One region of the Rhizobium sp. 2YAF20 genome, then DNA from elsewhere that is predicted to be linked to it. Evidence: riboswitches for the same ligand, from Rfam matches in the RefSeq annotation. Region 1 holds a riboswitch; each other region holds the start of a gene.

Region 1 (7,498 bases):
CGTTGCGTTGGCCTTGGGAGCACCTGAGATGTCCGTCCCGGTCATCGGCATCGATAACATCAACGGCGCCGCTGCTGCGGCACGCCACTTGGCGCAGATGGGACACCGTCGCTTCGCTGCGTTGACGACTGGCCATTCCAGTGGTCCAGTCCGAGCGATTGCGCCGGATGAAATTTACACCTTGTTGGGATCGACCCCGCGCGACCGGATGCTTGGATACTGGCAGGCGTTGACGGAGTTCGGCGTTGGACGTGACGACGTGCCGACACATACAACGCGCAACGACCAGCAGAGCGTCACTGCTGGTCTTGAAGAGATCTTCGCATCGCCCAGTCCGCCGACGGCAATTCTGGCGATGTCCGATCGCATCGCTCTCTTTACGATCCAATGGCTAACGGAGCGAGGGCTCACGGTGCCCGGACATGTGTCGGTCATCGGCTTCGATGGCATACCCGAGGCGGCGATGTTCCAGCCGGGATTGACGACGATGGCACAGCCGCTGAACGACATGGCCCGTCGCGCCGTCGGCGCAATTCTCGATGATAGTTTGCCGAAGGAGCGGGAGACGCTCGATGCCACGTTGATCGTCCGTGGGACCACGGCACCACCACGACCCTAAAGCTGGGCCTCGATCGCCGGCTTGTCTATGACCGACCACACCTTGGCGATCTTGTCCCGCCGAAATTCGTAAAATACGTTTTCGGTAAAGGAAACGCGCTTGCCGTTGACGTCGAGGTCGAGGAATTTCGCCCGAGGCGTACAGTCGAAGCCGAGGCGGCTCGCTATGTAGGGCGGATCGGAAATCAGCAGCTGTATATCGAAATAGAGGTCCGGGATTTCCAGAAAATCTTTCTCCAGCATCTGGCGATAGCCCGACAGCCCGAGCCGCCGGCCATTATGGGCGACCTCTGCATCGACGAACTGTCCGAGCTCCGGCCAATCCTGCTTGTTCAGGCAGGAGATATAGTCGCGGTAGAGGTCGGAAAGCTCAGTCTTGATCACGGCAACTGTCCCTTTCGAATTCGCTCAAATCGTCTCGAGGATCTCGTCGTGAGCCGAGCCTTCGATGAAGCAGTGGCTGGCCTGTCCCAGCATTTGTTGGAACTCCGTGTCGCCGTTGATCTTCTGGTGCTCGCGTTCATAGCTCTGCAGGTCGGCGTGCTGCGAATACCAGAATATTCTCGTCGGATTCCCGGCAAGCGGCCGGCTGATCGTGATCTTTATATCGTGCTTGTCCTCGATCAGCTTCGTTGCTTTTTTGACGAAAGCAAAGGCATCCGGGACTTTTCCGGACGCTATTGCCGCGCTGCGTAACCACGTGATCATCTTGGAGTTCCTTCCCTGTTGGCGAGTGCCGTCGGAACTACCCTAGGTGATCCTGCTGTCAGATTGTGTCAGTAGCGATAGACGCCGCCGGTCTAACTAAACCACCACGACCTTGCCCGGGTTCATGATGCCGGCCGGATCGAACGACCGCTTGATGCGACGCATCAGGTCGATCTCTATCCCGGGGCGGATCGCGGCAAGTTCGTCGCGCTTCAATTGGCCGATGCCATGTTCGGCGGAGATCGAGCCGTTGTGCTTCAACACCAGCCCGTGGACGATCTTGTTCATTTCTCGCCAGCGGCCGATGAAGGCGGCCTTGTCGGCGCCGAGCGGCTGGGAGATGTTGTAGTGGATGTTGCCGTCGCCCATGTGGCCGAAAGCGCAGATGCGGGCGCCAGGCATCGCTGCCATCACGGCCTCTTCCGCCTCATGCATGAACTCGGGGATTTGCGACACCGGTACCGAGACGTCGTGCTTGATCGACCCGCCCTCCGGCTTCTGTGCGTCCGACATGCTCTCGCGCATGTGCCAGAGCGCCTTCTGCTGAGCCTCGGAGCTGGCAATCGTCGCGTCCTGCACGAGCCCTTCCTCGAAAGCCTGCTCCATCAGCGTCGTCATCATCCGCTCGGCGGTCTCGGCCGAATCCGAGGTGGAAATGTCGATGAGGACATACCAGCGGTGCGCCGAGGCAAGCGGGTCGCGCACGCCGGGGATGTTGCGGGCCGTGAACTCGACGCCGATGCGCGGCATCAGCTCGAAGCCGGTCAGTGCGCCGCCGCAGAGGCCCGAGGCATGTTTGAACAGCGTCAGCGCATCCTCCACCGACGCGATCCCGGCAAACGCCACCTGGTGGCCGAGCGGCTGGGGGAAGAGCTTGAGGACGGCCCCGGTGATGACCCCGAGCGTCCCCTCGGCACCGATGAAGAGATCGCGCAGGTCGTAGCCGGTATTGTCCTTTTTCAGCCGCCGCAGCCCATTCCAGATCTCGCCGGTCGGCAATACGACTTCGAGACCGAGGCAGAGCTGGCGCATGTTGCCATAGGCAAGGACCGCGGTGCCGCCGGCATTGGTTGAAAGGTTGCCGCCGATCCGGCAGGAGCCCTCGGAGCCGAGCGACAGCGGAAACAGCCGCCCGTGATCCTCCGCGGCCTTCTGGACATCGGCAAGGATGCAGCCGCCATCGACGACAACGATATTGGCGACCGGATCGATGTCGCGGATGCGGTTCATCCGCTCCAGCGAGAGGATGATGTCGGAGCCGCCCTCGCGCGGCGTCTGGCCGCCGACAAGGCCGGTATTCCCCGTCTGCGGCACGATCGCCGTTCCGGTCTCGGTCGCAAGCTTCAGAATGGCCGAGACTTCCTCGACCGATCCCGGCTTCAGCACCATCGGCGACGCGCCATGATAAAGCCCGCGGTTCTCGACGAGACGCGGCGCGATGTCAGACGGGTCGCGCAGGACATGCGCCTCGCCGACGATGGAGGCGAAGCGGTCAAGGAGGGCGGGAGAAGCGGGGGCAGGGGTAACAGATGATGCTGCGGAATTGCTCATGGCCGGTCCTTGCTTTGTCTATTCGCGGGGGGCTGCGGCGCGGCGCAGTCGGTCGTTGATCGCCTCGCCAAGGCCCTCGTCGGGAATGGCGGAAAAGGCGATTGTCGAAGCGCCGCTCGCATCGGCGCGCTTCATGAAATCGAAGAGGTTGGCGGCGGCTTCGGAAAGATCGCCCGAAGCGCTGAGATCGAGCACGATGGTCGCATTCTTCTCGCCGACAATGTCAGCGGCACCGAAGCGAATGAGCGCCTCGCCAAAGGAGACGTCGCGCGCATCGAGGCGAACCGCAGCGCCAGGCGCATAGTGCGAGGCAAGCATGCCTGGTGCCTCGATCGCCGGCGTCGCCCCCTCCTTGCGCACGAGCGCCTGCCCGGCGACACGCTCGATATCCTCGGCCGCAAGCCCACCCGGCCGCAGCAGCCTGATCTCGCCGTCCTCGATCTTGACGATGGTCGATTCGACGCCGACGGCTGAGGAACCGGCCTCTAGGATCAGTTCGATCATGGTTCCGAGATCGGCCTCGACATGGTCGGCGCTGGTGGCGCTGATCTTGCCCGAGGTGTTGGCGCTGGGGGCGGCAAGCGGCCGTCCGAAGGCGCGGATCAGCTCTCCGGCAAAGCCCATGGGCACCCGGATCCCGACGCTGTTGAGCCCTGCGGTCGCCAGCGGATGGATGGTGCTTTCAGCCTTCAAGGGCAGCACCAAAGTCAGCGGCCCCGGCCAGAACGCTTCCGCCAGCCGGCGCGACACCGGATCGAAAACCGCGTGGCGCTCCGCCATGGCAAGATCGGACATGTGGCAGATGAGCGGATTGAATTGCGGCCGGCCCTTGGTCTCGTAGATGCGGGCGATGGCCTTGGGGTTGGTCGCATCCGCGGCCAGCCCATAGACTGTCTCCGTCGGCACCGCGACCGGCAACCCCCGCGCAAGAAGGATGGTCGCTTCGCGGATGCCGCGTTCGGGATCGCTCAAAATGTCGATATGTCGTGCCATGGCCTGACCGGTTTCAGTTCAGGCTGTCATTATGCCTTTCGGGCAGGCGGATCAATGCGGTTCTCTCTCGCGGGCTTATCGTCTGTTCAAACGAGAAACGGGATATTGAGTACACATGATGGCATCGGATTGTCTCGCTAGCCTCGAAGGAAATTGACGAGAGCTTGGGCAACGAGTTCCGGTTGTTCAAGCGGACTGAGATGACCGGACCCGGGCAGAATGAGCAGGCTGGACTTCTCGATGCTGTTCGAGATTTCCTCGGCGAGCGCTGCAGGTGTCACCTGGTCATCCTCACCGACGATCACCAAGGTTGGACATTTGATGCTTCCAAGAGTGGCGCGGGAGTCGGGGCGGTGTATCGATGCATTCAAATGGGCGACAAAGGCGTCGGCGCCGCATTCCGCTGCCATGTTGAGATAAGCTCTTCGGAGCGCCGCGTCCTCGCGCCTGGTCCGGTGCACGATCTGAGCGAATTGATCTTCCACACTCTGAAGAAATAGTCCGCGCTCTGCCATTGCCATACGCTTTCGGCGGCGCTCGATTTGTTCCTCGGTGTCAGCGCGGGCCGATGTGCCCAGGAGCGCAAGGCGTGCGACCCTATCCGGTGTTCTGCGCATGATCTCAAAGGCGATGTAGCCGCCAAGCGAAAAGCCAACTACGGCAAACTGCGTCGGTGCCACAGCCAGGATTTCGCTCGCAATTGTCTCGATGGAATCGCCGCGCCGATGGTCTGCGATGAGCACAGGCCCGAGGCTTGATAGCTGCGCCATCTGTCCGGCAAAGAGCCGCACTGTGCAATTCAATCCGGGGATCAACAGAATTGGCGCGCGATCACTCATTGGGTGCCCCTTGTGGATGCACGCAACGGTAGCTCGTCTTTCGGATGTTGTCTTGTCGGTCCGGAATAGAATTACGCACCATCGACGCCACTAAAGCTGGCGGATGATGTCGCGGAGTTGTTCGTTGCGGGCGCCGAGCAGGAGGACGTTGCGGATTGCCACCTGCGGGTCGTGGGTCTGGAACAACACGCCGTTGCCGCGAACGTTGCGGTTGATCGTCAGCTTCTTGTCCTTGGCCTCTGCATCTGCGGTGACGGCGACGGCGAAATACATCCGTGATGCCCTGCCGTCGATCTCCTCGAAGAAGCTGTCATTTTCGCCGATCTTCGCAAAGAAGTTGGCGATGTAGAATGCCCAGCTGACGGTTTCGTATTTGGCGAATTGCGTTCGCGCCGCGGTGACGTGGCAATAGCCGAGATGCGGGCTTTCGGCAAGCGTTCGGTGGAAGATCAGCTTTGGAAATTTGATCGAGCGGTGGAAGCTGCTCAGCCGGTCGTGGGTCTTCTCGCCGGCTGCCTGGAGCTTGCGCGCCGTCTTGTCGGCAACCTCGTCATAGGAGAGGTAGCGGCGCTCCTCGGCGAGCCAATTGGCGGTGCTGTTGCGGATGATCCGCCCGGTGCGCAGAAACTCGGTATGGACCGCCGTCGGCCGCGGCGACTCGACGACCTTGCCCGGCCTTGCGTCGTAATATCTAAGCTTTGCCATGCGTCGCGCCCTTGGGCTTGGTGATCGTTGGGGCAAGAATATGAGATCATGCTTAAGCCCCTCTTAAGGCGTCCGGTCAAACCGAGGGGACGCGAAACCACCAAGTTGGCTCGACTATGTCGCAAACGAGATTGGCGATGTGCCAGGTCGTGCTGCGGCACGGTAAAATGGCCACCTCACACGGCTTTATGTCTGCCTTAAATCACTGATGAATATTGACAATGAGCAACGCCCGCAGGTTTATTGCAGTTGCGAGATAGGCTGTCGTCAATTTCGAATTGGATGTCGCATTGTAGCCAAACAGCGATCATCTCAGGTGGTTATATGGGGGTGATCTCGAGGTGCCGCCTGCTAGGGGGTGGAGAATTGGGAAGCCGGTCGAATTCCGGCGCTGCCCCCGCAACGGTGGTGGAGTTGAAGCATGGCAATAAGACCACTGGGTCGCAAGCCTGGGAAGGTGCCGTGCGGTCCTTCGGGACGGCTCCAGAGCCCGGAAACCAGCCATTGGGAACGTGATTTGACCTGAACTGGTCGCGGCGGGCGACCGGAGGCAGCTGGCGATCGGCATTCGGCCGAGGCTCAGCCGTTTCCTCCGGCTCCCAGGACAAACGAATTCGCATGAGGATATGCAGATGGATATTCGCAACAACGTTCTCCGGCAGTTGAAGAACCGCCGCCAGGGTTTCAGCCTGGAACAACCATTTTATATCGATCAGGATTATTTCAAGCTCGATATGGAGATGATCTATTACCGTGATTGGCTGTTCATCGGCCATGATTGCGAAGTGCCGCGCGCCGGCAATTATTTCACCGTCCAGGTAGGCGACTACCCCGTCGTCATCGTCCGCGGCCGCGACAACGTCATCCGCGCCTTCCACAATAGCTGTCGCCATCGCGGCTCCCGCGTCTGCACCTCCGAGCGCGGCTCGTCGGCAAAGCTTGTCTGCCCCTATCACCAGTGGACCTACGAGCTCGACGGCTCGCTGCTCTTTGCCCGGCAGATGGCCGAGGATTTTGACAAGACGCAGTTCAATCTGAAGCCGGTCCATTGTGAAAGCGTCGGCGGCTACATCTTCATTTGCCTGGCCAAGACAGCTCCCGATTTTGCCCCCGTTCGCGACATGATCGCGCCCTATATGCTGCCGCACCGCATGAGCGAGGCGAAGGTCGCCTTCCAGAGCACGATCATCGAGAAGGGCAACTGGAAACTGGTCTGGGAAAACAACCGCGAATGTTACCATTGCGCGGCCAACCACCCCGAGCTTTGCCGGACCTTCTCGGAAGCCCCAACCGTCAGCGGCGTGCAGGGTGCCATGAGCGATCCCGTCATCCAGGAGCACTGGCAGCGTTGCGAGGCGGCCGGCCTGCCGAGCACGTTCCAGCTCTCGACCGATGGCCAGTATCGCGCCGCCCGCATGCCCTTGATCGAGGGCGCCGAAAGCTACACCATGTCGGGAAAGAATGCGGTGAAGCGGCCGCTGTCGGATGACGTGACCGTCAATGGAATCGGCACTATGCTGCTTTTCCACTACCCCACGACCTGGAACCATCTTCTCGGCGACCATGCGATCTCGTTTCGCGTGCTGCCGCTCAACGCGGAGGAAACCGCGGTCACGACCAAGTGGCTGGTCCACAAGGATGCGATCGAAGGCGTCGACTACAATCTCGAGGAACTGACCCACGTCTGGACCGAAACCAATGATCAAGACCGCCGCATCGTCGAGGAAAATGCCTTCGGCATTCATTCCCCAGCCTATGAGCCCGGCCCCTATTCGGAGCTCCACGAAGGCGGCGTCATGCAGTTCGTCGAATGGTACTCAAACTTCATGGTCAACCGGCTGCAGGGCGAGCAGTCCAAGCTCTCGGCGGTGGCATGAACATGAACATGACGGTCTCGCAGCGACACCAGCACCTCGATCAGATGCAGCCCTGGAGCGACAGGCAGCATCTGCTTGAATGCCTGTCGGTGACGCCGGAGTCGCCCGACGTGATGACCTTCACGTTCCGCTCCGATAGAGAGAACTGGTTCCGCTACCTGCCGGGCCAGTTCGTCACCCTGGAGCTTCCGGTCGACCCCGAGCCAG
Region 2 (7,498 bases), on a different contig from region 1:
CGTTCGATGACGGAAGTGCGCGATGCGATCGCTTCCATCCTCGACAACATGACGCTCGAACAGTTTGTCGCCACCGGAGGCCGTGGCATCGAGGCGGGGGACGAAGATTTCCGGGCGTCGAACGCCAGCTGACCGCATATTCCTTGATCCCGCCTTGTCACGCCGGCCTCGAGCCGGCGTTTCGATTTCAGGGCACCTCGTTTTTCGGCGGCTCGATGTCGTTTAGATGATAGTTTCCAACGGTGTGATGTTTCTGCGAAGTCGGTTCTCGTGCCGCGTGGGCGCGGGCGTTGCGCCAATGGCGGTCGAGGTTCAGGCCTATCCGCGTCGAGGAAGTGCCGGCAAGCTCGAACAGCGCCGTTGAGGCTTCGATCCCGATTTCAGCCGCCAGCGCACTTGCACCCACGACTGAAAGCGCTGCGTCGATAACGTGCGCCTCGGTCGCATTGATCTGGGCGATGTCGAGTTTCCCACCGGCCCGTTCGATCATCGCGGCTGCCGCTTCGATGCGGACCGCAATCTCGCCGATCCGCGCGATCGTCAGCGGATTGTCGGCAGCGCGCCTGATGCCGCCGTCCATCCGGGGTTGGGCATTGCTCCTGACGAAGTCTACCGTCGCGGCGAAAGCAGCGCGGGCAATGCCGAGGTCGACACCGGCGCGGGTAATCCGCCCGACGGCACCGATCGTCGTCGGTTGCTTCAGACCGTTGTCGAGGCGGATGACCGCTTCGGCATCGACGTAGACATTGTGCAGGATCGTCGTCCCGCCGCCGTTGGTGCGCTGACCGAACCCGTCCCAGTCATCGATGAGCTGAATGCCTTCGCTGCGCCGGGGCAGGAGGGATAAAACCCGTTCGTCAGCGGGATCGCGTGCGAAGACAGCAATCCAATCGGCAAAGAGAATGCCCGTCGAATGGGCCTGCCGGCCACCGAGCCTGTAGCCGGCGCCATCGGCTGTCAGCCGGGTCTCCTGGGCGATTGCCGTCGGCGCGGAAAATGCGCCGGCCATGCGATCACCGGTAAGCGCCCGCGCAAAGGCGATTTGCTTCTGCTCCTCGTTATCGGCCAGGCGCAAGATTTCGAGCACATGGAAGTGGCTCTGCGATATCTCGGCAATCGAGGGGTCGCCTTGGGCAAGGATCGCGATGATTTCCGCAAGTATGGCGTTGGAGATGTCGAGCCCCTCATATTCGGAGGGAACGGAGACGCCGAGCAGGCCGGATTGCGAGAGAGCTTCCAGCTCGTCGTCCGGCAATATGCGGTTGATGTCGCGGTCGCTGGCGAGCCTTGCAAAATCGGCGGCAAGCGAGCGTGCGGCTTCCAGCGCCTCGTCATCGCTTTGGATAAGGCGTGCCGGGGGTCGGGTGCGCTCGTGCAACTGCGATACGGTTCCCATCCATCACTCCATCAGCTACCCGGTATTTGTGACTTATCCGCGAGCGCGGGTAAGTCCGTCTATTCTACAGATGATGCTCGCATTAGATTTTCTTTGCTTATCTGCCGGTCGCCTGTTGGAATAATAAGCGCCACGCCGGCAAAATGTAGTCCAACGTCGTTTTTTCTTGGCCAGTCGGTCGGCCGTTTCGGAGCCTTCGTTAAGAACCTTCTCACGGGGTGCTTGCAAGAAAGCGCTTGCTAGAAGCGCATTTTCGCGCTTTGTTATACGACTAAACGTGTAGACTATTAACACATCGAAGGTTGGCCCGGCGGGGATTTTCGCCCGTGTTTGCTTCGATGTCGTCGGATCGGTTGTCGATTTCCATGCCGATCCCAGAGCGGCCAGGGGCTCATGTGGCCGCAGCCCGCAACTGTGCGGATGGCAGGCAAGCGCGTATCAGAGTGCCTAGAAAACCATGATCGACCATCTCCAACGCAGGAGTTGATATGACGGTTCGGGGACTTTTTTCTTCACGGGTAGCGGCTTCGGCCCGGCCTTCCGCCATGCCACGCATCGCCGTCGTTGGACGCGGCTTTTCCGGCATGATGACTGCGATCGCATTGATGAAGACCATGCGGACGCCGTTTCATCTGCAGCTCTTCGACCCGAATTCCAGCGTCAGCGGCGGGCAGGCGCTCGCCTCTGGCCATTCCAGCGAAATTCTCAATAGTCGTGTTCGCGACCTTTCGGTGTCCTCGGGCGATGCCGATGATTTCAATGATTGGCTTTGCGCCAATACTGAATTTCGCACCGCCGTGCCGGCAGCCATACCGGGTTTCCAGCAGATCTTCGTGCCGAAAAGCATCTTCAGCGACTATGTCTACGAGCGATTTTCCGAGGCGCTTGCTGCCCGTCGGGACATATCGGTGCAGGTCAGCAACGACCCCGTTCTCGCTCTTCGCCGCAGCCGAGGCAATCGCTTCCTCGTGGAAAGCGCCAGTGCGTCCAATCCCCTGTTCGACACCGTCATTCTTGCCACCGGATATGGCATCGGCGATCCTCAAACGGAGGTCGCCAGTGCGGCCGATCCATCCTCCCCGGTTCGCGCCCGCCGACTAGTCGCGCGCCCGCATACGGTTCTCCTTGGCAGTGGCTTGCGCGTGGTCGATCGACTGCTGCAAATGCGTGAAAGCGGATATAGCGGCCAGATCACCATTATTTCCAAACATGGCTTCCTTCCGCAAAGCCACACCCGCATCAATGCTGACCCGGTTTTCCCGGCTGAGGCAATGCCGGCGCGTTTGAGCGGGATCGTGCGGTTCGTCCGTCAGGCCTGTCGCCAGGCGGAGGCCGGCGGCCAGAACTGGCAATCGGTCATGAATGGTTTGCGCAAACACGCCCGCTCTTTGTGGCGCGCCCTGCCGGCCTGGGAGAAACAGCAATTCAACAGGCATCTCAGGGCGATCTACGACAGCCATCGGAATCGCCTGCCGGAGGCCATGCATGTTCGGTTGCGGCGAGAGCTTGCGGAGGGAAATACCCTCCTTCGCAGGGGGCAGATCCTGCGAATGACGCCAACCGGTCTCGTCATGACACCGGTCGGACGGCCTGAGGAAGAACAGATCTACGCCGACCAGATCGTCGACTGCCGATGTCAGGCGCCCGATCTCGATACGCCGCTGATGCGAAGCCTCATCGACGCAGGCCTTGCGATGCCGGACGAATTGCATCTGGGGCTCGCCGTCAGCGCCAGGGGCGAGCTTGTCGTCGACGATCGCGCTACGGACGGGCTCTTTGCCGTTGGTCCGCTTGGCCTCGGCAGCCTGCCGGACATTGATCTGGTGCCCGAGATCGTCACCCAGGCCTATGCGGCGTCCGAGGGTATATCGGCGCGCTTCTACCCACGCTGCCAGGCGGTCTGAATCCGATCGAATTCCTCGATGTGTTGACGCGATCCGCGAACAGCGATGCGTCCCTCGCGTGTAGGGCGTATTGGTGTTCGCGGGTCGCGGCATAGCGTATGTGCAGCATTAGAGATAAGCGGTAGTAATGTGGGACGAACTGGGTAGTTCGTCGTCGTCATGAAGATACTGGAGGCGGAATGATTGAGCCGGAGGCCAACGCTGACACCACCATCGATATCCTTTACATCGACGATGATGAGGCGCTTGGCGCGCTTACGCGCCGGAATATGGAACAGCGCGGTTATCGAATTCATCTGGCGCTCGATGGCGCTTCCGGTTTTGCAAGGCTAGCCGAGGGCGATATCGATGCGATCTTGCTGGATCACTTTCTCAAAGACGAGACCGGTCTTGATATTCTTCCCTGCATTGTTTCGATGCCGGATCATCCGCCGGTGATCTATGGCATCGGTTCTGGCGACACCAGCGTCGCGGTCGCGGCGCTGAGGGCTGGTGCAGATGACTACGTCGTCAAGGATGTCTCCGACGATTACTTCGATCTTCTGTCGGCAGCGCTCCAGCAGGGGCTCGAACGTGTGCGTTTCCGCCGCGACATGATGCGCACGCAGGAAGTCATTCGCCAGGAGCGGGATCGCGCGGAGCTGCTGCTTGCGGAAGTCAATCACCGTATCGCCAACAGCCTGGGGCTGGTTGGAGCATTGATTCGGATGCAGGCATCGGTGACTGAAGACCAGGGGACGATCGACGCACTGCAGGAAACACAGATGCGGATCAACGCGATCGCCAGCGTCCATCGGCGGCTCTATACCAGCCATGAGGTCGGCACGGTCCGGCTCGATGAATATCTCGATAACTTGCTGCAGGAGCTCGAGGCCTCGATGCGCAACGACAAGCGGCCGCATGGCGTGGCGCTCGCCTGTGAACGGGTGAGCCTTTCGACCGACAAGGTGATCACACTCGGCCTCATTGTCAGCGAGCTCGTTACCAACGCCTTCAAATATGCCTATCAGGAAGGAGAGGCCGGTGAAGTCCGCGTCGTGGTCAGAAGGAGCGGCGTCGATGACCTGCGTGTCCATGTCGAAGACGACGGCGGCGGTTTCGATCCCGCTGCTGCGCCGAAGGGAACGGGCCTCGGCTCCAAATTGTTGGGGGCAATGGCTTCCAGTCTCAAAGCAGAGATCGTCTATGATCCGGATCATCTAGGCACGCGCGCCGTCTTCATCTTTCCCATCGATTGACAGTTTCCTCATTGCGTAATCCGGATGATTTCTTATTGCCAATCGTTATGATATAACATATCAGATCTGGCGAGGCGGGTCGATGTGCGGACCTTTCATGCGGGCAGACGGGGACAACTGACAAATCGTCGGGATCGCAGTTGCCCGTCTGGCAATTCCGTGAGACGAGTGAGGGTGATGGTGCTGCCGCCGGGATTATCCGGAGGGCGGCTGAAAAGGGAACACGGTGAGGATTACCCATCAGGGGCCAAAACCGTGGCTGCCCCCGCAACTGTAAGCGGAGAGTGCGTTCGCGATATGCCACTGGCTTTTTATAGGCCGGGAAGGCGCGAACGGACTGTGACCCGCGAGCCAGGAGACCTGCCATCGATGGTGTCAACGTAACGGACGGGGTGTTCCGAGTGGAAAATGCGTGGTCGGGAGAGGGTGCAGATGCGCCCGAATGCCTTATCGTGACTTTGCCTCCGGCGAGATCTCCGGGAGGCGGTCCATGGGCAATGCGAACAACCAGGCGGGTCGGTCCGCCTCCAAGCAGGCGCGACTCGATGTCGACGGGCTGAGCTGGGGTCCAAGGCCCGGGCAACACATCATCGCGAATATGAGCCTTACTGTTGCGGCTGGTGAGCGGCTGGCGATCATCGGCCCGAACGGCGCCGGGAAATCGACGCTACTTCGTTGCCTTTATCGTGCAGTGCGGCCGGCTCGCGGCTCGGTACGCCTCGATGGGATCGATCTCTGGTCGATCTCGCCGCGGGAAGTCGCAAAGCGTATCGCCGTCGTACTCCAGGAGACGCCTGCGGATTTCCCCTTCAGCGTCCGGGACGTGGTGATGATGGGCCGCATCCCGCATCGAAAGGGATTGTCGCGTTGGAGCGAGCGCGACCACGACTTGACAGCAATGGCGCTGGATGAGCTCGAGCTCCGGCATCTTTCGCGCCGGCAATTCTCCTGCCTGTCCGGTGGTGAGAAGCAGCGGGTGCTGATCGCCCGCGCGGTCGTACAGGAGCCCGAGATCATCATCCTCGACGAGCCGACCAACCATCTCGACATCCGGCATCAGCTCGAGATTCTCGCATTGTTGAAGGGTCTTGGCCCAACGATCGTCATGACCTTGCATGACATCAATCTCGCAGCGGACTTTGCCACCAAGGTCGCCATCATCCAATCAGGGCGCATTGCCGGCCATGGCTCGCCTCAGGAGGCACTGACCGCCCAGCGCATTTCGGCTGCCTTTGACGTCACAGCCTGCGCGCATCGCGTCGTCGATGCTGAGCCCAGCCGTTTCACTTTTTCCCTCATCTGACAGGAGTTTCACCATGCGTATTCGCTACGGCCTATTGGCCGGCCTCTTCCTTGTCTCAACAATGCTTGCAAGCGCTGCCGGGGCGGAGCAAGTGACCGTGCGAAGCTGCAACCATGATGTCACCTTCGACAAGGTGCCGCAGCGGGCAATCGCCAATGACGTCAATCTCATCGAAATGATGCTGGCATTGAAGTTGACCGACAGGATGGTCGGCTATACCGGCGTTTCCGGCTGGAAGACGCTTGATGAGAAGCTGCGCAAGGCCGTCGAGGAATTGCCGGAGCTTTCGCCGAAATATCCGACCAAGGAGGTGTTGCTGAATGCCGATGCCGACTTCTATTTCGCCGGCTGGAACTACGGCATGAAGGTCGGCGGCGAGGTGACGCCGGAAACGCTCGCGCCATTCGGCATCAAGGTCTACGAGCTCACCGAATCCTGCATCTTCGTCATGGGCAAGAGCAAGCCGACCATGGACGACATGTTCGTCGACCTTTTGAACCTCGGGAAGATATTCCACGTCTCGGACAGAGCCGAGGCTCTGGTCGCAAGCTATCGCAAGCAGCTTGTCGAGATCGCCGCGAAGATTGGTCATGCCGATCGACCGGTGCGGGTGTTCGTCTATGACTCCGGCGAGGAAAAGCCGTTCACCTGTGGCCGTTATGGTATTCCGACGGCGATGATCGAGGCTGCCGGCGGCGTCAATATCATGGACAACGTCGAGAAGAGCTGGACCGAAGTGTCCTGGGAGCCGGTCATCGAGAGGAATCCTGAGGTGATCTTGATCGTCGACTACGGCGAGGTGACCGCCGCGCAGAAGATTGCCTTCCTCAAGGGCAATCCGGCCTTCAAGGGTCTTGACGCGGTCAAGAACGATCGCTTCGTCGTGCTGCCCTATGTCGAGGCGACGCCTGGACCGCGCAACATTGATGCAATCGCGACGCTCGCCAAGGCGTTTCATTCCGACGCAATGTGATGCTCGAGACATCAGCCAAGTGCCGGGCCGGGTTCGGCCTGGCGCTTAACTCATCTCATGGAAATCCGTATGCGCGCCGGCCCGTTGCTCGTCATCACCGTTCTTTTCATTCTCCTGGTTCTGTCGCTGACAGCAGGTGTTTCGGTAGGCGCTGCGCCGATCCCGTTCGCCACAGTATGGTCGATCGTCGCCAATAAAGTTCGGCCTGACACATTCGACGTCGTCTGGTCGAGCGGACAGGAGAGCATCGTCTGGGACGTGCGCTTTCCCCGCGCTATCCTCGCAGCGCTTGTCGGCGCGGGGCTTGCAATCAGCGGCGCAACCTTGCAGGCGTTGACGCGCAATCCGCTGGCGGATCCGCATCTTCTCGGCGTTTCCTCAGGTGCCGCATTCGGTGCGATCCTGGCGCTTGTGCACACCGGGTTGATCCTTGGGCTGCTTACCGTGCCGCTGTTTTCTTTCGCCGGTGCGCTGTCTGCAACCGGCGTCGTGGCCTTGGTCGCGCATCTCACCCGATCGCACTCGGCCGACCGGATGGTGCTTGCTGGCGTCGCGGTCGCCTTCGTCTTTACAGCACTTGGCAATCTGCTGATCTTTCTCGGCGATCCGCGTGCGACGAACACCGTGGTCTTCTGGATGCTCGGCGGGCTCGGTCTGGCGCAGTGGTCGCATCTCATTTATCCC
Region 3 (7,498 bases), on a different contig from region 1:
AAGCGTGTATTTCACGATCTCTTAAAATGGGAAGTTCTGGTCGACGGTGAATGGGAGATCGACCAATACGACCTTTCAAACCCGGTCTACGTCCTGTCCTATTCCAATGAAACGGGCAAGCTGCGCGGCGCGTTGCGGCTGTTGCCGACGCTCGGGCCCAACATGTTGGACAATACTTTCCCGATCCTCCTTGGCCGCAGCCCGCAAATCCGCAGCGCCGCCATCTGGGAATCCAGCCGTTTCTGCATCGATCCGGAAATCTCCCAGGACCGCGCATCGAACCAGGTGACGGTCGCCGCCGCCGAATTAATGTGCGGCGTCGGCGAGCTCGGGCTCACCTCCGGCCTTTCGCACATCGTCACTGTTACCGACGTCTTCCTCGAGCGGATGTTCCGCCGCATGGGTTGCCCGGGCAAGCGCATCGGCGAGCCGAAGAAGATCGGCTCTGTCCATGCGGTCGCCGTTTCCTGGGAGGTCAACGAGGATCTGTTGTCACGCATGAAGACCGTAGCCGAGATCGACGGCCCCGTCCTGGAAGTACCGACAACCATGGCGCTCGCGCGCGCCGCCTGATCTCGGCCGTTCTCGAAAATCCCGCGGCTGGCGCTAGAGCCTGTCGTCAGTTAAGCCAAAATACGATGCAGACGAGTTGGATTGCGGCGAGAAAGGTATTCGCCAACTTATCGTAGCGTGTCGCGATTGCCCGGAATCCTTTGAGTTTGCAGAACAATCGCTCGACGAGATTTCGCTCCCGATAGAGAGCGAAATCTGTTTTGCGTTGGACAAGCCGGTTCGCCTTGGATGGGATAACCGGCATGATCCCTCGATTTTCGAGGGTCTCGATCAATTCATTTGCATCATAAGCTTTGTCGGCCAGGAACGCGCTGGGCTTGAGCTCTTCCAGCAATGGCGCTGCCTGGCTGAGATCGGATTGCTGACCGGGCGTGAGCGTCGCGGCGACGGGATTGCCCAAAGCGTCGACAATCAGGTGAATTTTGGTGGTCAGGCCCCCTCTGGATCTGCCGATGGCCTGATCCGCGCCGTTTTTTTTAGCGCCCCGGCACTGTGCTGATGGGCACGAATGATGGTGGAATCGAGCATCATGTACTCATTGTCCCGGTCTTCGGATAACGCCTTAAAGATACGTTCGAAAACACCGCTTTCGCACCACCGGCGCAGTCGCTTGTGGGTCACTTTCCAATCACCAAACCGCTCGGGAAGATCGCGCCAGGGAATCCCCGCACGATAGCGATACAGAACCGCTTCGACAAAAAGCCGGTTGTCCGACGCCGTTCCACCAACATGACCCTCTCGACCGGGAAGGAAATCCTTGATCCGCTCCCATTGATCATCTCGCAATCCATATCGACGCATCGGTCAGCTCCATATCAGGCCGACACTCGAGGAATCACATATGGAGGACCGTGGGTAGACTCTTTTGACGATTGATGACGCCAAATCATACACGCAGAACGGCAGTCTTGAGCACAAACAAGCCTAACTGACGACAGGCTCTAGGTCTTTCAGCATCTTATTAAGAGAGAATGTTGTATATCAAAGGCAGGCGGGCTGGCCATGCCAACCCATGGGCAATCCCTTTGCCAGGCGCCCTGATCGAGGACGGGACTGTAATGCGCAGCCGGAACGTTTCCTTCATATTTCTGGCGTCGCTCACGGCGGCAGCGCCGGTCTCAGCGCAGATGAATCCAATCTGTGACGACCTGCGCGGGCGGCTTGCCGACGTCAGCGAGACCATTGGCACGACCCACCGGGCGCGAGCCGGCTCGAACGCCATTGCCCAGTTGAGCCAGGACATTAGCAAGGCCGTCAACGACCTGCGAGATCGCGGCTGTGCCTCCGACGGCGCATCGATTGCCAGCGCCAACGATGCCGCTGCCTGCGACCAGCTTGGAAGCGCGATCGATCGCATGCAGGAGCAGATGCGCTATCTGATGGATCAGCGCGCCGGCCAGGGCGGCGGATCTGATAAGGCTCTGCGCGGCGAGCTTGAGACGGAGTTGCGCGACAATGGCTGCGACCAACCATCGTCGATGGGCTTCGATACGACGATCAGCGATCGGACGGACGAACCGGCGACCCCGGACCAGCAGGCAATGCGGACCGACTCATTCTTTCCGCCGATGGATCGGGCCTCTCCCCGTCCGCCGATCGCCGCGCGCGGCTTGCCGCGAAATGCCTATGGCACGCCTGCAGGTGGCTACGGCGCCAGCGTCCGGACCGTCTGCGTGCGGACCTGCGATGGCGGCTTCTTTCCGATGACATCGGATGCAACCGCCGCCGATTTCCAGCGCGACGCAGACAGCTGCGCCAAGATGTGCCCGGGTGTCCAGACGGAACTCTTCTTTCACTACCTGCAGAGCCAGGAAACGACCCAGATGGTCTCGGCATCAACCGGGGCGCCCTATAGCACCATGCCCTACGCCTTCGCTTACAAAAAGCGGGCGCCCGGCGAAAAGTCCTCATGTAGCTGCAACATGTCGGCCTATTACGATGAGATCAAGCGCGAGAACGCGATAGGCGAGCAGCCCCGCCAGCCGGCAAACGCCGCCATCGGGGCTCAACCCGAAAACTCGATCACAAACATCCCGAATGGTTCGATAACCACCATCCAGACTATCAAGCCTCTGCCACCCGCCCCAGCCCCGCAATCGACAGCCAAGAGCGAACCAGCAAAGCAGCCCGAAGACAGACCCTACGACCCGGCAAGCAAGGTCCGCCAGGTCGGCCCGCAATTCCTGTCGGGCGATGAGGGCAAGATCGACCTTAAACATCCGGTAATCCCCGGTGCCCAACCGGCGCAATAGGCAACGCCAATGGCGCGAAAGCTAGTGACTGACGGGGACAGGCGAAACGGTCGCGTGTCCCGCGCGCAGCTCTAAAGATTGAACAAGATCGCCCCATCGGACGGAGGCGACGCTGGCGCGTCAGCGGCAGCCAGTGCAGCGGCTGATGCGGCAGGGATGTCCTCGTTAAGCCGTGTGGTGGCATTATAGAGCTTGCCGATAGCCGGATCGCTACCGGGATTGCATCCGAATCCGACAGGGAAGCCTCGGCGGCAGTTGCATAAATGGGCTGTTTCGTCGGTACGGTGACGGCGCAGATATGGATCAGCGTTCCGGGTCCGGCTGTTGCCAGCGATCATGGAACACCAGTTCGTCGAGTGGCAATCTCTGTCGCCAACCTTTCACCGCAAGCTCCGGCTCGCGGTACAATTCATCGACAAAGCCGAGACAGAGCCAGGCGATGATCTCGATCCTCTCGGGAATGCCCAGCAGCGCGCGAATATCGGCATCGTGAAAGATGCTGACCCAGCCGACGCCGACGCCTTCTGCTCGTGCCGCAAGCCAGAGATTCTGCACGGCGCAGACCGTCGAAAAAGCATCCATCCGCGGATTGTGCGTTCGCCCAAGCACCACGCTGCCGGCACGGTCTGGATCGCAGGTGACGCAGATGCTGAGCGGCGCCTTGCGGATACCCTCGAGCTTCAGAGAGCGATATGTATCGCGCCGCTCTGCATCGAACATCAAGGCTGCCTCATCATTGGCGCGGCTGAAAGCGCGCCAGGCGGCTTCGCGAACACCGGTATCGCGCACCAGAACGAAATTCCATGGCTGCATGAACCCGACGGAGGGTGCGCTATGGGCAGCGCCAAGCAACCGGCCGACCAGATCATCGGGCAAAGGGTCGGGCAGGAACTGGTCGCGCACGTCGCGCCGCGTCTCTATGGCGCGGTAGACCGCCTGGCGCTCCGCAGTCGAAAAGGCTGTCGCATGGACGAAAACGTCCTTCGGATCGGGTCGCATCGTCTATCCCCAACAATGCCGACTTTGCCGCCGTCCGCGCGGATCAGTCTATCGTATCAGGCCGGTCTTCTGACTTGGCTTCGTCTGATCGCCGCTGCCTTCCCGGTTTAACGACCAGTGGCAAGTTATTGGAAGAGAATGCTATCCCCTCCCCGCGACGATCATCCGCCTCACAGCGTTGGGCACGTGCCGGAATTTCGCCGGCTTCCCGATTCTCCCGCTTTCGCGGGCACCTGACGACAAAGCTATGCGCGATCCACCTGCCGAAAGCAAGTGGATCGCACCGCATTGTCTCAGGCTGCCGGCTCGTACCTGACAAAGGCGAACTCTTCGCCATCCGGCGACCAGCACGGAACATTGATCGTTCCCTGCCCGCCGAAAAGCTCCAACAGCGTCACGAGATTTCCGCCATCCATGTCCATCAGCCGCAGCCTGACATTCAAATCGCGCGGATGATCGAACACATCTGCGTCGTAGGAGAGGAACAGAACCTTTTCGCCACTCGGCGACGGATGCGGAAACCAGTTGCCGTAATTGTCGTCGGTGATCTGTTGGACATCGGTACCGTCGGGCCGAATGCGCCATATCTGCATGAGACCGGAGCGGCTGGAATTGAAATAGATCCACTCCCCATCTGCCGAATAATCGGGGCCGTCATTGCGGCCCTCGCCATGGGTCAGCCGCCGCTCCTCGCCGCCACCGACCGGGATCGTGTAGATGTCGAAAACCTCGTCGCGAATGCCGCAATAGGCAAGGCTCTTACCGTCCGGCGACCAGCCATGCCAATAGGACGGCAGCTTGGTCGTCACCTGTCGCGGCGACCCGCCCTCTGCCGGCAGCAGGTAGATGCAGGATTTTCCCAGCAGCGTTTTGTCGGAGATCGCAAGCAACGAACCATCAGGCGAAATCCCGTGGTCGTTGTTGCATCGGACGGCATAGCCGGTATCGATCTCCTCCACCTCGTCGAAGTCGTCGCTGTCATCAATCGGCACGCGGTAAAGCAGGCCATCGCCGTTCACCAGCAGATAGCTGCCGTCAGGAGCAAAATTCGGCGCCTCCACCAGCTGGTCGGTTTGCCAGACGACACCGGTCTCGCCCGTGCGGATGTTGTAGATCTCGACGGAACTTCGCATGGATACTCCAAATTGGAAAATGTCGGTTGCCTACCTGTCGCGGAACCGGTTGGTGATCGGATAGCGCCGGTCTCGGCCAAAGTTTTTCCTGGTAATCCTGACCCCAGGTGCTGACTGCCGGCGCTTGTATTCGGCAAGATAGAGCAGATGTTCGATGCGATGCACGGTCGCAACGTCATGGCCGCGGGCAACGATGTCGTGGACCGCCATCTCGTTCTCCACCAGGCATTCGAGGATGTCGTCGAGTACGGGATAAGGCGGCAGCGAGTCCTGGTCCGTCTGGTTGGGCCGAAGCTCCGCCGAAGGCGCCTTGTCGATGATGTTGACCGGGATCACCTCACCCGACGGCCCAAGCGCATCCGGCGGCACATGCGCATTGCGCCAGCGCGCCAGCGCATAGACCTGCATCTTGTAGAGGTCCTTGATCGGGTTGAAGCCGCCGTTCATATCGCCGTAAAGCGTAGCGTAACCGACCGACATTTCGGACTTGTTGCCTGTCGTCACCACCATCGAGCCGAACTTGTTGGAAATTGCCATCAGGATCGTTCCGCGAGCGCGGCTTTGCAGGTTCTCTTCGGTAATGCCGCTGTCCGTCCCCTCGAACAGGCCGGCCAGCGCCGAAGAGAAGCCTTCGACCGGCGCCTCGATCGATACAATGTCGTAGCGGCAGCCGAGCGCCCTGGCGCAATCGGCGGCATCCGTGAACGAATCCTCCGAGGTGTAGCGATAGGGTAGCATCACGGTGCGCACCCGCTCCTCGCCGAGCGCGTCCACCGCAATTGCGGCGCAAATAGCCGAATCAATGCCGCCGGAAAGGCCAAGGACAACCGTCTTGAAGCCGTTCTTGTTGACGTAGTCGCGGAAGCCGAGCAGGCAGGCGCGATAGTCGGCTTCCTCGTGCTCAGGGATATGCGACCTCGGACCTTCGGCGCAATGCCAGCCGGCGTCGCCCTTCCTCCAGACCGTCACCGCCTGCGTCACCTCGAACTGGCTCATCTGGAAGGCAAGCGACTTGTCGGCGTTGAAGGCGAAGCTGGCACCGTCAAAAACCAGCTCGTCCTGGCCGCCAACCTGGTGGGCATAGATCATTGGCAGGCCGGTCTCGATTACCTGCTTCAACACGACCTGATGGCGAATGTCGACCTTGCCGCGGTAATAGGGCGATCCATTCGGCGACAGCAGGATTTCAGCGCCGCTCTCGGCCAATGTCTCGCAGACGCCAAGATCGCCCCAGATATCCTCGCAGATCGGAATGCCAAGCCGCACGCCGCGAAAGTTCACAGGCCCCGGCATGGCGCCCTGGTCGAAGACGCGCTTCTCGTCGAATTCGCCGTAGTTCGGCAGATCGACCTTGTCGCGAACGGCGATGACCTTGCCGCCATCGAGAACGGCGATGGCATTGTATCGCCCGGTCTCGTCCTGTCTTGGAAATCCGATGATGACGCCGGGGCCGCCATCCGCGGTGTCGGCAGCAAGGCTTTCAACGGCCTTCCAACAGGCACGGATGAAAGCCGGCTTCAGCACCAGATCCTCAGGCGGATAGCCGCAGAGAAACAACTCCGTGAACAGCACGAGGTGGGCGCGCTCTCGCGCAGCATCCGCCCGCGCCTCACGCGCCTTGGCAAGGTTGCCCGAGACATCGCCAACGGTTGGATTGAGTTGCGCAACGGCAATGCGGAACGACTGGGTGATCGAGTCTTGTTCTGTCATACGCCACATTTAGCGCTGGCATGCGGCCTCTGCAACGCTCCCGCCTACACAATTCGTCACTGCAGCGACGAGAAAATAGGACCGCGGTCACGAGCCCGCGAAAACCGCATTGCTCGGCCACCAGCTCGCCACCTGAGACGTTGTTTCACGTTGCAATTTGCAGCGACAAAAGAATACTGGCACCGAAGACGATCAGCCCGCGGAGCCAGGCATGTATAACCTACCGAATTTCGTTCACACCCATTTCGACAAGTCTGCCGATGAACTTGGCGACATTGAAAAGCGCGTGCTGAAAAAGGCACATGAACGCAAGATCATCTCCACCGACGTCAACGCCGCTTTGTTGGCCGAAGCATCGCTCGGCCAGCGGCTGGCCGACGATATCGCGCGGATAGGCGGCTCCTGGGGCTTCATCATCTCCTTCCTGCTGTTCCTGACCATCTGGACGGTGGTCAACACCATCCTGCTGGCCACCCGTGCCTTCGATCCCTACCCCTTCATCTTCCTCAATCTCCTGCTATCGATGATCGCCGCCATACAGGCGCCAATTATCATGATGTCGCAGAACCGCCAGACCGAGCGCGATCGCTTCGAGGCGGCCAAGGACTACGAAGTCAATCTCAAGGCGGAACTCGAAGTCCTGTCGTTGCATCAGAAGATCGACTTGCAGGTCCTCACCGAGCTGTCGTCCCTGCGCGAGGAGATATCCCGCCTGACGACCGCATTGGCGGCAAAGGGCTGACGGGAGCTGAAAATCAGTCGGACGGCCCTGCCGTCAGCAGACCCGGCCGACCCTGCCGATACTGCGGCAGGCCGTCGGCGATCTCATAG

Evidence for each region. Region 1 has a riboswitch for cobalamin ahead of AB4Z52_RS16180 (aromatic ring-hydroxylating oxygenase subunit alpha). Riboswitches for the same ligand answer to the same signal wherever they lie in the genome.
Region 2: it holds a riboswitch for cobalamin, as region 1 does, so the genes downstream of both, AB4Z52_RS04070 (ABC transporter ATP-binding protein) here and AB4Z52_RS16180 (aromatic ring-hydroxylating oxygenase subunit alpha) in region 1, are expected to answer to the same signal.
Region 3: it holds a riboswitch for cobalamin, as region 1 does, so the genes downstream of both, bluB (5,6-dimethylbenzimidazole synthase) here and AB4Z52_RS16180 (aromatic ring-hydroxylating oxygenase subunit alpha) in region 1, are expected to answer to the same signal.

Annotation. Positions count from the first base shown of each region.
Region 1 is NZ_JBFRFF010000012.1:40,382-47,879, reverse strand. It holds gene AB4Z52_RS16215 (LacI family DNA-binding transcriptional regulator) at 1-619, shown strand, start outside; gene AB4Z52_RS16210 (ester cyclase) at 616-1,002, opposite strand; gene AB4Z52_RS16205 (hypothetical protein) at 1,027-1,326, opposite strand; gene AB4Z52_RS16200 (FAD-binding oxidoreductase) at 1,423-2,877, opposite strand; gene AB4Z52_RS16195 (L-threonylcarbamoyladenylate synthase) at 2,896-3,870, opposite strand; gene AB4Z52_RS16190 (alpha/beta fold hydrolase) at 4,008-4,709, opposite strand; gene AB4Z52_RS16185 (DUF6656 family protein) at 4,800-5,414, opposite strand; cobalamin riboswitch at 5,737-5,935, shown strand; gene AB4Z52_RS16180 (aromatic ring-hydroxylating oxygenase subunit alpha) at 6,047-7,291, shown strand; gene AB4Z52_RS16175 (2Fe-2S iron-sulfur cluster-binding protein) at 7,294-7,498, shown strand, end outside.
Region 2 is NZ_JBFRFF010000001.1:843,736-851,233, forward strand. It holds gene AB4Z52_RS04050 (RrF2 family transcriptional regulator) at 1-132, shown strand, start outside; gene AB4Z52_RS04055 (SfnB family sulfur acquisition oxidoreductase) at 188-1,396, opposite strand; gene AB4Z52_RS04060 (FAD/NAD(P)-binding protein) at 1,885-3,300, shown strand; gene AB4Z52_RS04065 (sensor histidine kinase) at 3,480-4,538, shown strand; cobalamin riboswitch at 4,700-4,920, shown strand; gene AB4Z52_RS04070 (ABC transporter ATP-binding protein) at 5,029-5,841, shown strand; gene AB4Z52_RS04075 (ABC transporter substrate-binding protein) at 5,855-6,814, shown strand; gene AB4Z52_RS04080 (FecCD family ABC transporter permease) at 6,884-7,498, shown strand, end outside.
Region 3 is NZ_JBFRFF010000003.1:166,969-174,466, forward strand. It holds gene AB4Z52_RS06820 (acyl-homoserine-lactone synthase) at 1-573, shown strand, start outside; one part of gene AB4Z52_RS06825 (IS5 family transposase) at 620-1,053, opposite strand; one part of gene AB4Z52_RS06825 (IS5 family transposase) at 1,053-1,374, opposite strand; gene AB4Z52_RS06830 (DUF2865 domain-containing protein) at 1,545-2,825, shown strand; gene bluB (5,6-dimethylbenzimidazole synthase) at 3,129-3,824, opposite strand; cobalamin riboswitch at 3,867-4,074, opposite strand; gene AB4Z52_RS06840 (TolB family protein) at 4,118-4,957, opposite strand; gene AB4Z52_RS06845 (NAD+ synthase) at 4,988-6,667, opposite strand; gene AB4Z52_RS06850 (DUF1003 domain-containing protein) at 6,879-7,409, shown strand; gene AB4Z52_RS06855 (GFA family protein) at 7,423-7,498, opposite strand, start outside.